DNA from 4 places in the Ramlibacter sp. PS3R-8 genome. Region 4 is predicted to be linked to each of the others. Evidence: predicted binding sites of a transcription regulator. Region 4 holds the regulator's gene; each other region holds the start of a gene.
What was found. Region 4 encodes sigma-54, which starts transcription at its own class of promoters, with help from an activator protein. Its sites were predicted from a motif close to TGGCANGNAANCTGCTTT; they were not measured.
Positions count from the first base shown of each region.

Region 1: the regulator sigma-54 is predicted to act here: its motif matches at 2,925-2,942, upstream of WG902_RS19165 (TorF family putative porin).
Region 2: the regulator sigma-54 is predicted to act here: its motif matches at 1,946-1,963, upstream of WG902_RS14350 (CmpA/NrtA family ABC transporter substrate-binding protein).
Region 3: the regulator sigma-54 is predicted to act here: its motif matches at 1,678-1,695, upstream of glnA (type I glutamate--ammonia ligase).

Region 1 covers NZ_JBBHGT010000006.1:163,480-168,444, reverse strand. The annotation lists gene WG902_RS19175 (MFS transporter) at 1-1,165, opposite strand, end outside; gene WG902_RS19170 (YifB family Mg chelatase-like AAA ATPase) at 1,231-2,763, opposite strand; gene WG902_RS19165 (TorF family putative porin) at 2,982-3,719, shown strand; gene glnK (P-II family nitrogen regulator) at 3,738-4,076, shown strand; gene WG902_RS19155 (ammonium transporter) at 4,109-4,965, shown strand, end outside.
Region 2 covers NZ_JBBHGT010000003.1:595,879-600,843, reverse strand. The annotation lists gene tsaD (tRNA (adenosine(37)-N6)-threonylcarbamoyltransferase complex transferase subunit TsaD) at 1-505, opposite strand, end outside; gene WG902_RS14355 (nitrate- and nitrite sensing domain-containing protein) at 573-1,799, shown strand; gene WG902_RS14350 (CmpA/NrtA family ABC transporter substrate-binding protein) at 2,101-3,393, shown strand; gene ntrB (nitrate ABC transporter permease) at 3,403-4,266, shown strand; gene WG902_RS14340 (ABC transporter ATP-binding protein) at 4,279-4,965, shown strand, end outside.
Region 3 covers NZ_JBBHGT010000002.1:231,101-236,065, forward strand. The annotation lists gene WG902_RS09040 (hypothetical protein) at 1-74, opposite strand, end outside; gene glnA (type I glutamate--ammonia ligase) at 208-1,626, opposite strand; gene WG902_RS09050 (competence/damage-inducible protein A) at 1,836-2,648, opposite strand; gene WG902_RS09055 (mannose-1-phosphate guanylyltransferase/mannose-6-phosphate isomerase) at 2,737-4,158, shown strand; gene WG902_RS09060 (EI24 domain-containing protein) at 4,143-4,965, opposite strand, start outside.
Region 4 covers NZ_JBBHGT010000006.1:20,247-25,211, reverse strand. The annotation lists gene WG902_RS18480 (thiol:disulfide interchange protein DsbA/DsbL) at 13-666, shown strand; gene lptA (lipopolysaccharide transport periplasmic protein LptA) at 774-1,400, shown strand; gene lptB (LPS export ABC transporter ATP-binding protein) at 1,400-2,188, shown strand; gene rpoN (RNA polymerase factor sigma-54) at 2,205-3,770, shown strand; gene WG902_RS18460 (THUMP domain-containing class I SAM-dependent RNA methyltransferase) at 3,767-4,965, shown strand, end outside.

The DNA.
Region 1 (4,965 bases), 140 kb from region 4:
GCTGCGCCATCACTAGCGCCACGCACGCCACCACCGCCACCCCCAGCAGCATCACCAGCCCCCACCGGTAGCCGGCCTCCCGCGTCCACAGCACCCCCAGCAGCACCGGCGCCAGCGCCCGCGCGATCGCGGTTGGAATTCCCAACGCGCCATTGAGCGACGCCACGTGGTCCCGGTTCACGTATTGGGCAATGGCCGTGCCCTTGACGATGGTCAGCATCCCGTTGCCCAGGCCGTACAGCACCACGAACAGCACCCCCGCCAAGGGCGAAGCCGCGCCGGCGATCAGCGCCGCCAGCGACAGCGGGATCAGCACCGGAATGAGCCGGTTCGCCAGGTGCAGGTCGAAACGATGTTCGAAGAAGTACAGCAGCAGCCGTCCAAGCACCTGCACCACGCCGATGGTGGCCGGGATGGCGATCACCCAGGCCTCGTGCAGGCCGGCCTCGCGCAGCAGGCTGATCAGGTGCGGCGGGATCGCCGCGGTGATGCCCATCATCCCGATGACGAACACGCCGATCAGCAGGAACGGCGCGCTGCGCAGCAGCGAAGCAGGGGAGTGCTCCCCGGGCGCCGCTGGTGCGGATGGACCCGGGGCGCCGCGCAAACACCGGGCGTGGATCGGCACGCAAAGCAGCAGGTGCACCGCCGCCAGCACCAGCACCGCGTTGCGCCAGCCACCGCCCTGGATCAACGCCGCCGACAGCGGGATGAACACGCTGCTGGCCAGGCCGCCCAGAAAGGTGATGGTGATGATGGCGCGGCGGAAATCCGCCGGGTAGCGCCGCGTGACCACCGCGAACACCGGCGCGTACAAGGTGCCGGCGAGCGCCGCGCCCAGCAGGATCCAGGTCGCATAGAAAGCCGCCGTCGAATGGACGAAGGCATGCAGTACCAGCCCGAGGGCGACCAGCAGCGAGCCGCCCGTCATCACGGCGCGCTCGTGGCCGCGGTCGATCCAGCGGCCGACCGGATAGGCGCACAGTCCCTCGGCCAGCAGGGCCAAGCTGAAGGCCAGCGACGATTGCGCCCGCGTCAGCCCGAGCTCGCGTTCGACGGGCTCCAGCAGCAGGGCGAAGGTGTAGAAGACGCTGCCCCAGGTGATCAGCTGGGCGAGCGAAAGCCACAGCACGAGGGCGGAGCGGGAGAGCGGGCGGGTCGTCATCAGCGGCCGGCCCATTATCGCGGGGCTCGCGTGCCATGCCGGGGTGCGCCTTCGCGCAACCCGGCCTACGAGGCCGAAAGGGACCTGCGGTATTGCACGGCCTCCGCCACATGCGCAACCTCGACGGTCGCTGACGCCGCGAGGTCGGCGATCGTGCGGGCCACCTTCAGCACGCGATGGGTCGAGCGCGCGCTCCAGCCGAGGCGCGCCGCCGCCATGCGCAGGAAGTCCCCCGCGGCGGCACCCAGCGCCACGTGCAGGTCGAGTGCTTCGCCTTGCAGTGCGTGGTTGGCGGCGCCTTGCCGCTGCACGGCGCGCGCACGTGCCGCCGTGCAGCGCGCCTGCACCGGCGCGGTCGGCTCGCCCGCCGGCGCGTCGAGCAGTTCCGCCGGCGCCAGCGCCGGGACTTCGACGTGCAGGTCGATGCGATCGAGCAGCGGTCCGCTCAAGCGGCCTTGGTAGCGCGCCACCTGCTCCGGCGAGCAGCGGCAACTGCGCCCCGACCCGAGCCAGCCACAGGGACACGGGTTCATCGCCGCCACCAATTGGAAGCGGGCCGGGAACTCGCTGCGGCGCGCCGCGCGGGCGATGGTGATGCGGCCGGTCTCGAGCGGCTCGCGCAAGGCCTCCAGCGCCTGGCGCGGAAACTCCGGCAGCTCGTCGAGGAACAGCACGCCGTGGTGCGCCAGCGAGATCTCGCCCGGCCGCGGCGGCGAGCCGCCGCCGACCAGCGCCACCGCGCTGGCCGAATGGTGCGGCGCGCAGGTCGGCCGCTGCGCCCAGTGCTGCAGGGAGAAGCGGCCCGCCAGGCTGGAGACCGCCGCGCTTTCCAGCGCCTCGGCCACCGTCATCGGCGGCAGCAGGCCGGCGAAGCGTTGCGCCAGCATCGACTTGCCGGCGCCGGGCGGCCCGACCAGCAGCACCGAATGCCCGCCTGCCGCCGCGATCTCCATGGCCCTGCGGGCGCCCGCCTGGGCCTTCACGTCCGCCAGGTCCGGATAGACCGCCGCTGTGGAGGGTGTCCCGGTCACCAGCCGCGTCCAGCCGTCCGTGGGCTCCGGCGCTTCGGCCCCTTCCACCTGCGGCAGGAAGTACCGCACCACGTCCAGCAGGTGCCGCGCCCGCACCACGTGCGCGCCCGGCACCAACGCAGCCTCTTCGGCGCTGGCGGGCGGCAGCACGAGGCGCGCATCCACGCCGCCCGCATGCAGCGCCAGGCTGGTGGCCAGCGCGCCGCGCACCGGCCGCAACTCGCCCGACAAGGAAAGCTCGCCGGCGAATTCATGGCCGGCCAGCCGGGCCGCGTCGATCTGGCCGCTGGCCGCCAGGATGCCCAGCGCGATGGGCAGGTCGAAGCGGCCGGAGTCCTTGGGCAGGTCGGCCGGCGCCAGGTTGACGGTGATGTGCTTGTTGTGCGGGAACGCAAGGCCGCAGGTGAGCAGGGCCGAGCGCACGCGCTCGCGGGCCTCCTTGACTTCCGTGTCCGCCAATCCGACCAGCCTGAAATTGGGCAGCCCGTTGGACAGGTGGACTTCGACGGTCACGGCGGCGGCCTCCAGGCCGAGCAGGGCCCGGCTTTGCACCAAACAAAGGCTCACGGCGGGGCTCCTCCCTATTCAGGTGCGCGATGGAAGCGGCTGCGCGTTCGGGCGTCGCGCCGGCACCGGGGTGGTGCAGGCCATGCCAAGGCCGAGCCATCTCGTTCTTTACAACGCCCGCCCGCGCGACGCGCGGACGCCGCGCCCCTCTTTCTGGTGGATGGCACGCCTCCTGCTATCAGGGGCTGCATCCCACAAACGAACGGAGAGATTCCTACATGAAAGCCAAACTTGCCGTGCTGTTGTCCACCCTCGCCGCGTCCGGCGCGGTCGTGGCGCAGGCCCAGCCCGCAGCAGCGCCGGCGCCCGATTACACGCTGTCCTTCAACGTGGGCGCCGTCACCGACTACCGCTATCGCGGCATCTCGCAGACCCGCCTGAGCCCGGCGATCCAGGGCGGCGTGGACTTCGCGCATTCGAGCGGCTTCTATATCGGCACGTGGGCTTCCAGCATCCGGTGGATCAAGGATGCGGGCGGCGACGCGAACGTCGAAGTCGACGTGTATGGCGGCTACAAGTACGCGTTGGGCGCCTTCGCCTTCGACCTCGGCGCGCTGCGCTATCTCTACCCGAGTTCGGGCCTCACCCCGAACCCCGACACCACCGAGATCTACCTGGCCGGCACCTGGGGTCCCGCCACGCTGAAGTATTCGCATGCCGTCACCAACCTGTTCGGTTTCGCCGACAGCCAGAACAGCAACTACGTCGACCTGTCCGCCACCATCGACACGGGGTTCTGGGGCCTGACGGTCACGCCGCACATCGGCTACCAGCACGTGCACAACAATTCCGCTGCTTCCTATACCGACTGGGCCATCACCCTGGGCAAGGACTTCGGCAATGGCCTGACCGCCACCGCCGCCTATGTCGACACCGACACCAACAGCTATCGCGGCGCGGAAAACAAGAACCTGGGCAAGGCCACCTTTGTGCTCGGGATCAAGTACGCGTTCTGAAGTTCAGAAGGAGCCAGCATGAAACTCGTCACCGCCATCATCAAACCCTTCAAGCTCGACGAAGTGCGCGAGTCGCTCTCCGCCATCGGCGTGCAGGGCATCACCGTCACCGAGGTCAAGGGCTTCGGCCGCCAGAAGGGCCACACCGAGCTGTATCGCGGCGCGGAATACGTCGTCGACTTCCTGCCCAAGGTGAAGATCGAGGCGGCGGTGGCCGACGACCTGGTGGAGCGCGTCATCGAGGCCGTCGAAGGCGCGGCCCGCACCGGCAAGATCGGTGACGGAAAGATCTTCGTGTACGACCTGGAGCAAGTCGTGCGCATCCGGACCGGTGAGACCGGCAAGGAAGCCCTCTGAAAACCCATTCACACACGCAAGAGAGACACGTCATGAGGAAATTTCTCGCATCCCTGGCCATTGGCCTGGGCCTGATGATCGGCAGCGTCGCCGCTGTCGCGCAGACGGCCGCGCCAGCGGCCGCTCCTGCCGCTGCCGCGCCTGCCGAATCAGCACCTGCTGCCGCGGCCGCGGCGCCCGCCGCAGCAACGGCGGCGCCGGCTGCTGCAACTGCCGCCGCTCCCGCTCCGACGCCGAACAAGGGGGACACCGCCTGGATGACGATCTCCACCGTGCTGGTGCTGCTGATGATCCTGCCCGGGCTGGCGCTGTTCTACGGCGGCCTGGTCCGCAGCAAGAACATGCTGTCGGTGCTGATGCAGGTGTTCGCCGTCAGCTGCATGATCTTCGTGCTGTGGGTCATCTACGGGTACAGCGTGGCGTTCACGTCCAGCAACCCGTTCATGGGCAACTTCAGCAAGATCTTCCTGTCGGGGATCACGCCGGACTCCGTCGCCGCCACCTTCAGCAAGGGCGTGGTGATCCCGGAACTGACGTTCGTCGCCTTCCAGGCAACCTTCGCCGCCATCACCTGCGCGCTGATCGTCGGCGCCTTCGCCGAACGCATCAAGTTCTCCGCGGTGCTGCTGTTCTGCGCGATCTGGTTCACGTTCGCCTACCTGCCGATCGCCCACATGGTGTGGTACTGGGACGGCCCGGATGCGATCACCGACGCCAAGACCCTCGAGACCGTGACCGGTGCGGCCGGCTGGTTGTGGGCCAAGGGCGCGCTGGACTTCGCGGGCGGCACGGTGGTGCACATCAACGCCGGTGTCGCCGGCCTGGTGGGCGCCTACCTGGTGGGCAAGCGCATCGGCTACGGCAAGGAATCCCTCACGCCGCACAGCCT
Region 2 (4,965 bases), on a different contig from region 4:
CCTCGCCGGCCGCATCGTCGATGGTTTCGCCCAGCATCCGGTAGCTGCCGACGCCTTCTACCTGCATCAGCTGCGTATGCCCGCCGGACACGAGCAGGGCAATGAACGGGAATTGCGGCGGATCCTGGCCCAGGAAGGGCGACAGCAGGTGGCCTTCGAGGTGGTGCACGCCGAGCACCGGTTTGCCCAACGCGGCGCCGAGCGCGCAGGCGACGCCGGCGCCCACCAGCAGCGCGCCGGCCAGCCCCGGCCCGCGTGTGTATGCCACCACGTCGATGTCGGGCAGCCGACAACCGGCCTCCGCCAGCACCTGTTCGGCCAGCGGAAGCACGCGGCGGATGTGATCCCGGCTTGCCAGCTCCGGCACCACGCCGCCGTAGGCCTGGTGCATCTCCACCTGGCTGTGCAGGGCGTGGGCGCGCAGCACCGGGACTTGCGTCCCGGCGGTTTCGACCAGCGCGACACCGGTCTCGTCGCAGGAGGACTCGATGCCCAGAACGATCATGCGGCGAGTGTAGCGGCGGGCCCTTGCCCTCACGGCGGCGGCATGTTTGTTGCTGCATGACGCTCCAATGACTTCCGGATCCAGCTTCCTGCTCGCTGCCCGCCAGTGCGAGATCGCCGAACTGGAGCACCTGGCGCGCACGGGCGAGCTGGTCGGCGCCATCGGCCGCCTGGTCCACGCGCTGCAGCGCGAGCGCGGGCTGTCGAACGTGTTCCTCGGCTCCCACGGCAGCCGCTTTGCGGACCAGCGCCTGCAACAGGTGGCCGAATGCGGGCTCGCCGAGCAGCAGGTGCGCGCCCAATTCGACCTCCTGGACACCGCGTCCAGCCACGTGCGCAATGGCGCGCGCCTGTTCAGCCGAGTGGCGGTGGTGCTGCACGGCCTGGACGGGCTGGCGCAGCTGCGCGAGCAGGTGGCGGCGCGGGCGGTCTCGACGCGCGAAGCGACGGCAGCCTTCGTCAAGCTGGTCGCCGGGTTGCTGGCAGTGGTGTTCGAGGCGGCCGACAGCGCGACCGACCCCGCCATCTCGCGCGCGCTGGTGGCGATGTTCAATTTCATGCAGGGCAAGGAATTCGCAGGCCAGGAGCGCGCCTTCGGCGCCGGGGCTTTCGCCTCCGGCGCCATCGACGGGGCCGGGCAGCAGCAGTGGCGCCACCTGGTGGAGTCGCAGCAGGCGTGCTTCCAGGTGTTCTGCGATTTCGCGGATGCCGAGGTGCTGCGCGTCGACCATTCCAGCCGCGACGCGTCGCTGCTGGCGGAGGTCGATCGGCTGCGGCGTGTCGCCTGCGCCGGCCGCCCGGGCCCGCTGGACGCGAATCTCAGCCCCGCCTGGTTCGAGCTGCTCACGCGCCGCATCGACGCGATGCGCAGCGTCGAGGACGTGCTGGCACTGCACCTGCGGACGCTGTGCGAAGACCGCATCGCGCAGGCGCGCGGCGAATTGCGGGACCAGCGCGCCATGCTCGATGCGCTGGCCAGGGGCGCGCTGGATCCGGGACCGGAGGAGGCGACGGTCTATGGGCCGCACCTGGAGCGCTCCATGCTCGGCATGCTGCAGGAGCAGTCGCGCCGCCTGCAGGCGATGGGCGACGAACTCGATGCGGTGCGGGCGACGCTGAACGAGCGCAAGGCGGTGGAGCGCGCCAAGGGTTTGCTGATGGCGCACCGGCAGATGAGCGAGGACGAGGCGTACAAGGCGCTGCGGCAGATGGCGATGAACCAGAACCGCCGGCTGGTGGACGTCGCCGAGGCGGTGCTGTCGTTGGCGGAGGTGCTGCCGGGGCGGGGACGCTGAGGCAGGGTGCACTGCTGCAGTGCACAAAAAGAGTGCGCTGCGCACGTTTATCCGTCATTCCCGCGCAGGCGGGAATCCAGGGCTCCCGCATTCGTTGCCCGTGAAAGCCCTGGATCCCCGCCTTGGCGGGGATGACAACTGCGTGCTGGCACGGTCCCTGCATAACCCCATCGAGATCGGGCGCCAACGGCGGCGCGCGAACACACCGACATCCGGACAACGGCGTCCCTCCCTGCGTGCAAGAGCGCGCAGTGCGACGGGCGCCGTTTTCTTTTATCTCTTCGCAACCCAGGAGCACACGATGCACAACCCCACCACCCCGGTCACCCGCCGTACCGTCCTGCAAGGCGCGGCCGCCCTCGGCGGCACCAGCCTGTTCCCCGGCATCGTGATGGCGCAGGGCACGGCGCTCGAAACCAAGGCCGCCAAGCTCGGCTTCATCGCGCTCACCGACGCCGCGCCGCTGTTCGTGGCCGACGAAAAGGGCTTCTTCAAGAAGCACGGCATGACCGAGGTGGAGGTGCTCAAGCAATCCTCCTGGGGCGCGACGCGCGACAACCTTGTGCTGGGCTCCAAGAGCAACGGCATCGACGGCGCCCACATCCTGACGCCCATGCCCTACCTGATCAGCACCGGCGCCGTGACGGCCAACAACGTGCAGGTGCCGATCAACATCCTGGCCCGCCTCAACCTGGGCGGCCAGTGCATCTCGGTGGCCAACGAATACAAGGACTTGAAAGTCGGGCTGGACAACAAGACGTTCAAGAAGGCGCTGCTGGACAAGCGCCTGAAGACCGGCAAGCCGGTCAATGCCGCGGTGACCTTCCCGGGCGGTACGCACGACCTGTGGATGCGCTACTGGATGGCGGCCGGGACCGTGGATCCCAACCGCGACATCAACACCATCGTGGTCCCGCCTGCGCAGATGGTGGCCAACATGAAGGTGGGCAGCATGGACACCTTCTGCGTGTGCGAGCCGTGGAACCGGCAACTGATCAACCAGAAGATCGGCTACACGGCCCTGACCACCAGCGAACTGTGGATGAACCACCCGGAGAAGGCGTTCGCGATGCGCGCCGACTACGTGCAGGCCAACCCCAATGCCACGAAGGCGCTGCTCAAGGCCGTGATGGAAGCGCAGATGTGGTGCGAGGACCCGAAGAACCGCGCCGAAGTGGCCGAGATCTGCTCGCGCCGCCGCTGGATCAGCGCCCCGGTGGAAGACGTGATCGACCGCGTCAAGGGCGACTTCGACTACGGCACCGGCCGCGTCGAGGCCAACAGCAAGTTCCAGATGCGCTTCTGGAAGGACAACGCCTCCTATCCGTTCCAGAGCCACGACCTGTGGTTCCTCACCGAGAACCAGCGCTGGGGCTACCTGCCGCCGAACCTGGACACCAAGGCGCTCATCGCCAAGGTCAACCGCGAGGACATCTGGCGCGCAGCCGCCAGTGAACTCGGCGTCGCCGCCAAGGAGATCCCCACCTCCACGTCGCGCGGCGTCGAGAAGTTCTTCGACGGCAAGGTCTTCGACCCGGCCAACCCGAAGAAGTACCTCGACTCGCTCGAGATCAAGAACATCAAGTCCGCCTGAGGCCGCACCATGAGCACCTCCGACATCGTCGAACCGATCGGGCTCGCGGCGCCCGCCGCGCCCCACCCGGTCGCGACCTTCGCGCGCGATGCCGTGCGCGGCTTCATGACACACGTCTTGCCGCCGCTGGTGGTGATCGGCCTGTTCGTGCTGATCTGGCAGATGCTGGGTTCGCGGCCCGGCGCATCGCTGCCCGCGCCCACCAAGGTGATCCAGGACACCTGGGAGCTGATCGTCCACCCCTGGTACGACCGCGGCGGCAACGACGTGGGCATCGCCTGGCAATTGCTGGCCAGCCTGAAGCGCGTGGCCTACGGCTATTCGCTGGCGGTGCTGGTGGGCGTGAGCCTCGGCGTGCTGGTCGGCCAGTCCACCTGGGCGCTGCGCGGCCTGGATCCGCTGTTCCAGGTGCTGCGCACCGTGCCGCCGCTGGCCTGCCTGCCGATCTCGCTGGCCGGCTTCCGCGACGGCCACCCGTCCGCCATCTTCGTGATCTTCATCACCTCGATCTGGCCGATCATCATCAACACCTCCATCGGCATCCGCAACATCCCGGAGGACTACCGCAACGTCGCCCGGGTGATCCGCCTCAACGGCGCGGAGTACTTCCTGAAGATCATGCTGCCGGCGGCGGCGCCCTTCATCTTCTCGGGGCTGCGCATCGGCGTCGGCCTGTCGTGGCTGGCGATCATCGCCGCGGAGATGCTGATCGGCGGCGTGGGCATCGGCTTCTTCATCTGGGACGCGTGGAACTCTTCGCGCATCAGCGACATCATCCTGGCGCTCATCTACGTGGGCCTCATCGGCTTCGCGCTGGACCGCATCGTCGCCTTCATCGGCCGCAAGGTCACCCGCGGCACTTCCGCCAGCTAGAGAGGACACACCATGAGCGGCTACCTCACCCTGTCCCGCGTGGACATGACCTTCCCCGGCCCCAATGGCGGCAACCCGGTGCTCAGGGGCATCGACCTGGAGGTCCAGCGGGGCGAATACATCTCGCTGATCGGCCACTCGGGCTGCGGCAAGTCCACGGTGCTCAACATCGTGGCCGGCCTGCTGAAGGCCACCTCCGGCGGCGTGATCGTGGACAACCGCGAAGTCAACGCGCCGGGGCCGGATCGCGCCGTGGTGTTCCAGAACCACTCGCTGCTGCCCTGGCTGACCGTGTACCAGAACGTGGAAATCGCGGTCGACAAGATCTTTGCCCGCACCCGCTCGGGCGCCGAGCGGGAGGAATGGATCCTGCACAACCTGGCAATGGTGAACATGTCGCACGCGCTGCACCAGCTTCCTTCGCAGATCTCCGGCGGCATGAAGCAGCGGGTGGGCATCGCCCGTGCGCTCGCGATGGAGCCCAAGGTGCTGCTGCTCGACGAACCTTTCGGCGCCCTCGATGCGCTCACGCGCGCCCACCTGCAGGACGAGGTGCTCCGCATCCAGGCCGAACTGGGCAGCACGGTGATGATGATCACCCACGACGTGGACGAGGCGGTGTTGATGTCCGACCGCGTCGTGATGATGACCAACGGCCCGGCCGCGACGATCGGCCAGGTGATGGAGGTGCCGCTCGCG
Region 3 (4,965 bases), on a different contig from region 4:
ATCTTGGTCTGTGCCGATGCGGCGCCAATGAAAGCGGCGGCTGCGAGCGGAATCAGGAGGTAAGCGTGTTTCATCGGTGCTCCCAGCATCGAGATGCAGGATGGCCTTCCAGTATCGCGCAAACTCTTCAGATTGCCAAATAAGCTGTTGATTTGAAACGGAAAGAGGCGACAAAGTCGCCTCTTTCACCACCCAACCTGTGATTAATTACAGAGAGTAGTACATGTCGAACTCGATCGGGTGCGTCGTCATGCGGAAGCGGGTGACTTCCGTCATCTTCAGCTCGATGTAGGCGTCGATCATGGCGTCGGTGAACACGCCACCCTTGGTCAGGAAGGTCCGGTCGTTGTCCAGGTACTCCAGCGCCTGGTCCAGGCTGTGGCACACGGTCGGGATCTTCGCGTCCTCTTCCGGCGGCAGGTGGTACAGGTCCTTGGTCGCCGCCTCGCCCGGATGGATCTTGTTCTCGATGCCGTCCAGGCCGGCCATCAGCATGGCGGCGAAACCCAGGTAGGGGTTCATCAAGGGGTCCGGGAAGCGGCACTCGATGCGGCGCCCCTTCGGGTTGGCCACATACGGAATGCGGATGGAGGCCGAGCGGTTGCGCGACGAATACGCCAGCTTCACGGGCGCTTCGAAGCCGGGCACCAGCCGCTTGTAGCTGTTGGTGCCGGGGTTGGTGATGGCGTTGAGCGCGCGCGCGTGCTTGATGATGCCGCCGATGTAGTACAGCGCCAGCTCGGACAGGCCGGCATAGCCTTCGCCTGCGAACAGGTTCTTGCCGCCTTTCCACACCGACTGGTGCACGTGCATGCCGGAGCCGTTGTCGCCGACGATGGGCTTGGGCATGAAGGTCGCCGTCTTGCCGTAGGCATTGGCGACGTTCAGGATCACGTATTTCTGCAGCTGCGACCAGTCCGCGCGCTCGACCAGCGTGCTGAACCTGGTGCCGATCTCGTTCTGGCCCGCGCCCGCCACTTCGTGGTGGAACACTTCGACCGGGATGCCCACCGACTCGAGGATCAAGGACATCTCGGCGCGCATGTCCTGCGTGCTGTCGACCGGGGGCACGGGGAAGTAGCCGCCCTTGGTGGTGGGACGGTGGCCCTTGTTGCCGCCTTCCAGCTTCTTGCCGGTGTTCCACGGCGCTTCGTACTCGTCGATCTCGACGAAGCAGCCGCTGGGGCCGGCGGCCCAGCGCACGTCGTCGAAGATGAAGAATTCGGGTTCCGGGCCGAAGTAGGCGGTGTCGCCGATGCCGGAGGCCTTTAGGTAGGCCTCGGCGCGCTTGGCGATGGAACGCGGGTCGCGGTCGTAGGCCTTGCCGTCACCCGGCTCCAGCACGTCGCACGACATGATCAGCGTCGTCTCTTCGAAGAACGGGTCGATGTTGGCCGTGTTCGCGTCCGGCATCAGCAGCATGTCGGAGGCTTCGATGCCCTTCCAGCCGGCGATCGACGAGCCGTCGAAGGCGTGGCCGGCCGTGAACTTGTCTTCATCGAAATGGGAGACGGGCACGGTCACGTGCTGCTCCTTGCCGCGGGTGTCGGTGAAGCGGAAGTCGACGAACTTGACTTCGTTGTCCTTCACCATCTTCATGACGTCTGCGACGGTCTTGGCTGCCATCAAGGTTCTCCTGGGGGATGGTTGGTTGTTGGATAAGCGTGCGGCTTGCGGGATGCAGGTTCTGTGCCAAAGCTGGTGCATGCGTCACGGCGCGAAGCCCGGCGATTCTCACCGATCCTGAGGTCTTTTCCCTACGGGACCCTTGCGGATCGCAGGAGGCACCGCACTGTTCAGGTGCAAAAAGCCCCCGCGCACTCCGCCGGTGCAAGCTAAGGACGCACCAATTCAGGGCCGAGTTTGACCTGCAGACGGGCCAAACCGTCGAGCAAGGTCCGATAGGCCGGGTCGACATCCGCCGGGGCTCCCTTGACCCCCAGGTCGATGTGGCGGCCCCACGTGGGATGGTCGACGCTCGGCAGGCTGAACACCTTCACCTGCGGATGCTCGCGCTCCACCTGCTCCATCAGCGGCGTGAGGGTGGCCTCCATCGAGCCGAACACGATGACCGACTTCTCCAGGTACGCATCGCGCGTGAACAGGTGGCTGTAATGGGCGTCCAGCACGTTCTCGATCATCGGCCACGCCATCACGGGAAATCCCGGGACGAAGTGCACGCTGCCCACCGTGAAGCCGGGGATCTTGTTGTAGGGGTTGCGGATGATGGAGGCGCCCTTCGGAAACACCCCCATGTTCAGGCGGTGGATGTTGTCCGGCCGGTCCGGCTCGTAAGGCACGCCCTGCTCGCGGGCGGTGTCCTGCATGCGCTCGCGGATCAGGGCCTCGGCCTGCGGATGCAGTTCGAGCGCAACGCCCAGGGCCCGGCCCGCACATTGCCGGGTGTGGTCGTCCGGGGTCGCGCCGATGCCGCCGCAGGAGAACACCACGTCGCCCGAGGCGAAGGACCGTTGCAGGGTGGCCGTGATGCGCTCCGGCGAGTCGCCCACGTATTCGGCCCAGGCCAGTTGCAGGCCGCGCGCATTGAGCAGCTCGATCACCTTGGGCAGGTGCTTGTCGGCGCGTTTGCCGGAGAGGATCTCGTCACCGACGATGACCAGGCCGAAGGAGGGGGATGGAGCGCTCATGCGGTAATCCTACCGGCCCCGCCCTCATCCACGAGAAAGGCGCGGCGCCCGGACCCTCGCGCCAAAGCCGAGCCTTATCATTCACGGGATGGGCTCCATCACTCCCGTCATCCTTTGCGGCGGCTCCGGCACCCGCCTGTGGCCATTGAGCCGCAAGAGCTTTCCCAAGCAGTTCGTGCCGCTGATCGGCAACAAGAGCCTGCTGCAGCTGACGCTGGAACGCGTGGCGCCGCTCGGCTCGCGGTTGCTGGCCGTCGCTGCGGAGGACCACCGCTTCCTCGTGGCCGACGTCTATCGCCTGGCCAAGGCGAAGGGCACCGTGATCCTCGAGCCGGCGGCGCGCAACACCGCGGCCGCCATGGCCCTGGCCGCGCTGCATGCCGCGGAGGACGAATACCTGCTGTTCTGCCCCGCCGACCACCACATTCCCGACGCCGCGGCCTTCGGCCGGACCATGAAGGAGGGCCTGAGCGCCGCGGCCTCCGGCGCCATCGTCACCTTCGGCGTGGTCCCGACTTTCCCGAGCACCGCCTACGGCTACATCCGCCAGGGCGCGGCACGTCCCGACGGCAGCCTGCAGGTGGCCCAGTTCGTGGAGAAGCCCGACGGGGCGCGCGCGCAGGAACTGCTGCTGGCCGGCGATGCGTTGTGGAACGCCGGCATCTTCCTCGTGCAGGCCCGCGTGCTCATCGAGGCGCTGGAACAGCATGCGCCGGACATCCTGGCCTCCTGCCGCGCCGCGATGGCCAAGGCCGACACGGACGAGGGCCTGACGCCCTCTCCCGGCATCTCCTTCCTGCGGCCGGGCCGCGCCGAGTTCGAGGCTTGCCGCTCGCAGAGCATCGACTACGCCGTGATGGAGCGCCATGACCAGGTGGCGGTGCTGCCGTTCCGCGGGCAGTGGAGCGACGTGGGCAGCTGGAACGCCGTGGCGGACCTGGGGCCGGCCGATGCCGACGACAACCGCCTGCACGGCCAGGGCTGGGCGTTGAATGCGCGCAACACCTTCGTGCATGCCCCGCACCGGCCGGTGGTGGCGGTGGGCACGCAGGACCTGCTGATCATCGACACGCCCGACGCCGTGCTGGTGGCGCACCGCAGCTGCGCGGAGCAGGTGAAGGAGGTCGTGGCGCACCTGGAAGCGGTCAACGCCGCGCAGGCCGCGTTCCACCGCAAGGTGGTGCGGCCCTGGGGCTGGTACGACAGCGTCGATGCGGGCGAGCGCTTCCAGGTCAAGCGCATCGGCGTCAAGCCGGGCGCGTCCCTCAGCCTGCAGAAGCACCACCACCGCGCCGAGCACTGGATCGTCGTGCGCGGCACGGCGCAGGTGACGCGCGGCTCGGAGGTCTTCCTGCTCAGCGAGAACCAGTCGACGTACATCCCGGTCGGCGAAGTGCACCGCCTGCACAACCCCGGCAAGATGGAGCTGGAGATGATCGAGGTGCAGTCGGGCGCCTACCTCGGCGAGGACGACATCGTCCGCATCGAGGACACCTACGGCAGGAGCTGAGGCTCCACGAAGGCCGGCACCTCCGCTGCTGCATGTTCGGCCTGCCGCAGCTGCTCCAGCGCGGCCAGGCAGTAGTGGGTGAACCACAGCGAAGAGAACGCGAACACCAGCGTGTAGATCCAGATCGCCACGGGGATCAGGATCGGGAAGGCCGCGGCGAAGAACCAGCCCGAAGCCCACACCACGCTCGGCGCCGCGCCCAGGTAGCCGGTGGCGATGCCCATCAACAGCAGGGAGCTCCTGTGGCCGCGGAACACGCGGCGGCGTTCGTCGGCGCTGGCATGGTCCGCCAGGGCATCGAAGGTCATGACGCGGTAGGTCAGCCAGCCCCAGATCAGGGGCGGCAGCAGCAGGATCAGCGGCGGGATCAGCCAAAGCGGCAGCGACACGACCAGGGCGACGACGGCCAGCAGGATCGAGCCCACCGACCACAGCGCTCCGCGCAGGAACGACGCGCCATGCCGCCGCTCCAGCGCGGGAAAGCGCCGGCGGCCGACCAGGTTGACGAGGGCCGGCGTCATCAGCAGCGCGACGATCAGCAGCACGACGATCACGAGCAGGGGCGTCACGGCAAAGATGATCAGCAGCGGCGCCAGGGCGTTCTTCAGCCCCGCCATCCCCATGTCCTGCAACCAGCGCGTGAAGCCGGCCAGCCATTCGCTGGACTCGAGCCACAGGAACACGCCGTTGACGGCGTCATCCCAGAAGAAGTAGCCCAGGCCGCCCGCCGCCAGGATCAACAGCACCAGCGGCAGCAGCGACAGGCCGATCACCCGCGGATGCAGGCAGTAGGCGACGGCGCGCCAG
Region 4 (4,965 bases):
AGAACCAGAGCAATGAAGCGACGCGACTTTCCGGCGGCCACGGCGGCCGTCCTGGGCACCACGGCCCTGGGCTTTCCGGGACTGATGCTGGCGCAGGTCCGCACGCCCCAGGAAGGCAAGGACTTCCGGGCGCTCGAGAAGCGGGCGCTCGTCGAGGCGCCGGCCGGCAAGATCGAGGTGGTCGAATTCTTCTGGTACAGCTGCCCGCACTGCAATGCCTTCGAGCCCAAGCTCAACGCCTGGGTGAAGAAGGCGCCGGCGGACGTGGCGTTCCGCCGCGTGCCGGTGGCCTTCCGCGACGAATTCGTGCCGCAGCAGCGCCTGTACTACGCGCTGGAGGCCATGGGCAAGGTCGAAGAACTGCATGGCAAGGTGTTCGCCGAGATCCACGTGAACCGCCAGCCGACCGCCAAGGAGGACCAGATCCTCGCCTTCGTCGAAAAGAACGGGGTGGACAAGGCGAAGTTCCAGGAGCAGTACAACTCCTTCGCCGTGTCCACCAAGGCGCGCCGCGCCAAGCAGCTGCAGGACGCCTACATGGTGGACGGGGTTCCCGCGATGGGCGTGGCGGGCCGTTACTACGTCGACGGCGACCTGGCCGGCAACATGGACCGTGCCCTGCAGGTCGTCGACCACCTCGTCGCCGAAGCGCGCAAGTCGAAGTAGCTGGAGCGAAACCCCGACATCCGACGCGGGGGATCGAAGGGAAAAAGCCCGCGCGAGCGGGCTTTTCGATTGGGGGTCGCTACAATCACAGCAAGATTCGTGCCTTTATGAACCACATCCTCCCTTCCATTTCGCTGCTGCTGGCCCTTGCCCTGGCCGGCACGCCGGCCGGCGCCGAAAAGGCCGACCGCACCAAGCCGATGAACGTGGAAGCCGACTCGCTGAAGTATGACGACCTGCGCCAGACCAGCGTGTTCAGCGGCAAGGTGGTGGTCACCAAGGGGTCCATCATCATCCGCGGCGCCCGCGTCGCGGTGCGGCAGGACCCCGAGGGGTTCCAGTTCGGCACCGTGACGGCCGAGCCCGGCAAGCGCGCCTTCTTCCGGCAAAAGCGCGACGGCGCGGATGAATTCATCGAGGGCGAGGCCGAAACCATCGAATACGACGGCCGCGCCGACCGCGTGAAGTTCGTCGGGCGCGCCGAGATGCGCCGGCTGCGCGGCGAGACGGTGAATGACGAGACCAGTGGCTCCGTCATCACCTATGACAACAGCAACGACCAGTTCAGCGTGGACGGCAGCGCCGCCGCGGGCGGCTCGCCGGCCAACGCGGGTGGCCGCGTGCGCGCCACCATCGCGCCGCGCAGCTCGGCCTCCGCACCGGCGGCACCGGCGCCGTCCGGCCCGACACCGCGCCTGCGGTCCTCCACCACGCTGCCGCCGGAGAGCCGTTGATGGGTGACGCCGAGACCTTGCACGCGCAACCGCCGGTGGCCGCGTCGGCCAGCCGGCTGGAAGTGCGCCACCTGCGCAAGTCGTACGGCGGCCGCAAGGTGGTGCAGGACGTCTCGCTGGCCGTCGCCAATGGCGAGGTGGTCGGACTGCTCGGGCCCAACGGGGCAGGCAAGACGACGTCCTTCTACATGATCGTGGGCCTGGTGCGCGCGGACGGCGGCGAGATCTCCATCGACGGCCGGCCGGTGGAGCACATGCCGATCCATCGCCGCTCGCGCCTGGGCCTGTCGTACCTGCCGCAGGAAGCTTCGATCTTCCGCAAGCTGAACGTGCAGGACAACGTGCGCGCGGTGCTGGAACTGCAGCGCAACGCGGATGGCTCGTCGCTGGCGCGGCCCGAGATCGAGCGGCGCCTGACCGCGCTGCTGCAGGACCTGCGGGTGGAGCACCTGCGCGATTCGCCGGCGGTGGCGCTTTCCGGAGGTGAACGCCGCCGGGTCGAGATCGCGCGCGCCCTCGCGACCCAGCCGCGCTTCATCCTGCTGGACGAGCCCTTCGCCGGCATCGACCCGATCGCCGTCATCGAGATCCAGCGCATCATCAGCTTCCTCAAGTCGCGCGGCATCGGCGTGCTCATCACCGACCACAACGTGCGCGAGACGCTCGGCATCTGTGACCACGCATACATCATCAGCGAAGGTTCGGTGCTGGCGCAGGGCACCCCTGCCGACATCGTGAACAACGCCGACGTGCGCCGGGTCTATCTCGGCGAGCACTTCCGCATGTAGGACGTCCGCCGGCAGTATGAAACAGGGGCTCTCCCTTCGCGTTTCCCAGCACCTCGCGCTGACTCCCCAACTGCAGCAGTCGATCCGGCTGTTGCAGTTGTCCACCCTCGAGCTGGGCCAGGAGATCCAGCAGATGCTGGACGAAAACCCGTTCCTCGACGTGCTGGGCGACGACCACGCGGAGGAGTTCGGGCCGGCGGCATCGGACGCGCCGGGGCCGGCGTCGGAAGCGGAACCCGGCTTCGAGCCGCTGGCCAACGGGCACGACGCCGCGCCTGCATCCGCCAGCGAGGCCGAGCCGTCCGCGGACCCGGCTGACTATGGCGACGACGCCGCGCCCAATTGGGAGAGCGACGGCAACACCGAGACCGTGCCGGACGACGGCGAGTGGGGCGGCGAAGCGCCGGCGGCGCGCCGCAACGACAACGGCGACGGCGAGGTCGATGCGACGGAGCTGGCGCGCGGCAACGAGTCCCTGCCTTCCTGGCTGCACCGGCAGGCGCTGTCACTGCGCCTGGACGAAGTGGACCGCGCCGCGCTGCGCTTCCTGATCGAGTCGCTGAACGACGACGGCTATCTGGAGGACTCGCTGGATGCGCTCGCTGCGAGCCTGGCGCCCGGCGACCTGGCGCAGCAGGAGGAGCTGCAGCACCGCTTCACGATGGCGCTGCGCCTGCTGCAGCGGATGGACCCGCCCGGCGTCGGCGCGCGCAGCCTGGCCGAGTGCCTGCTGCTGCAGCTGCGGGCCATGGCGGAGGAAACTCCGGACGACACGGCGTGCTGCGCGGCGATCAAGGTGTGCCAGCACCCGATGGACCTGCTGGCCAAGCGCGACGTCAAGCGGCTGGCAGCGCTGACCGGCGAAGTGGAGCCCAACGTGAAGGCGGCGATCGGCCTGATCACGCGGCTGGAGCCCAAGCCGGGCCGCCGCTTCATCGACGTCGAGCGCAACATCGTCGTGCCCGACGTGCTGGTGACGCAGGTCGGCCGCGGCGCCCGGGTCCACTTCCGGGTGATGCTCAATCCGGACGTCATGCCGCGCCTGCGCGTGCACGACGTCTACGCCGGCGCGCTGAAGGCGCACAAGGGCGAAGGCCACCAGGCGCTGCAGCAGCGCCTGCAGGAGGCGCGCTGGTTCATCAAGAACATCCAGCAGCGGTTCGACACCATCCTTCGCGTGTCCTCCGCCATCGTCGAGCGCCAGCGCAACTTCTTCGTGCACGGCGAGCTGGCGATGCGGCCCCTGGTCCTGCGCGAGATCGCGGACGAACTGGGCCTGCACGAGTCGACGATCTCCCGGGTGACGACGGCCAAGTACATGTCGACGCCGTTCGGCACCTTCGAGCTGAAATACTTCTTCGGCTCGGCCCTGGGCACCGAGACCGGCGGCAATGCGTCGAGCACGGCCGTGCGCGCGCTGATCAAGCAGTTCGTCGCCGCCGAAAGCAACAAGAAGCCGTTGTCGGACAGCCAGATTTCCGAGATGCTCAAGGAGCAGGGCATCGAATGCGCGCGGCGCACCGTGGCCAAGTACCGCGACGCCCTGCGCATCGCCCCCGCCAACCTGCGCAAGGAACTGTGAACACTCTCCCCCTTTTCCTGCCCTGCGCCGCCGGCGTCGAGGCGTGGCTCGCCGACGAGGTGCAGCGCATCACCGGCACGGCCGCCGAGACGCTGCGCGGTGGCGTGCGCGTGCGCGCCGACTGGGAGGCGATGCAGCGGCTGAACCTGCACTCCCGCCTGGCCCAGCGCGTGCTCGTGCAGGTCGGCCACCAGCCCTACCGCGCGGAAGACGACCTCTACGCGGCCGCTGCGGGCGTGCCCTGGGAGGAGTGGTTCACGCCTCGCGAGACCTTCAAGATCGAGCTCACCGCCCACCAGAGCCCGCTCAAGAGCCTGAACTTCGCGGCGCTGAAGATCAAGGATGCGGTGGCGGACCGCTTTCGCGAACGCGGCGGGGTGCGCCCCGACGTCGACACCCAGTGGCCCGCCGCGCGCGTGTTCGCCCACCTGTCGGCCGACGAGGTGACGCTCTACATGGACACGTCGGGCGAACCCCTGTTCAAGCGCGGCTGGCGCGAGGACAAGGGCGAGGCGCCGCTGAAGGAAACGCTGGCCGCGGCCGTGATCGCCGCCAGCGGATGGGACGCGGCCACGCCGCTGTACGACCCGTGCTGCGGCAGCGGCACCATCGCCATCGAGGCCGCGCAGATCGCCTGCAACATCGCGCCCGGCCTGATGCGGCGCTTCGGGTTCGAGCGCCTGCGGGCCTATTCGGCAACAGGTTGGGGTGCGTTGAAGGCCGAAGCCCAGGCGGCCCGCCGCGCGCCGACGGCGCCGGTGTTCGGCAGCGACGTGGCGTTCCGGATGGTCGACTTCGCGCAGCGCAACGCCGAGCGCGCCGGTGTCGGCGACGCCGTGCAATTGCGCGGCGGCGATGCACTGCAACGGATGCCGCCGAGCGAAACTCCGGGCGTCATGCTGCTGAATCCGCCCTACGGCGAGCGGATCGAGGCCGCGGGGGTCGCCGGGCGCGGCCGCGGCGGCCGCGAGCAGGCGCAGATGGAAAATGCAGGCGACTTCTTCACGCAACTGGCCTCGCACTGGAAGAAGAACTATGCCGGGTGGACCGCGTGGGTGCTGTCGCCCGACGCCAAGCTGCCCGGCCGCATGCGGCTGAAAGAATCGCGTCGCATCCCGATGTGGAACGGGCCGATCGAGTGCCGGCTGTTCCGGTTCGACATGGTGGCGGGTTCCGCCCGCGCCGCCCGGGGTGG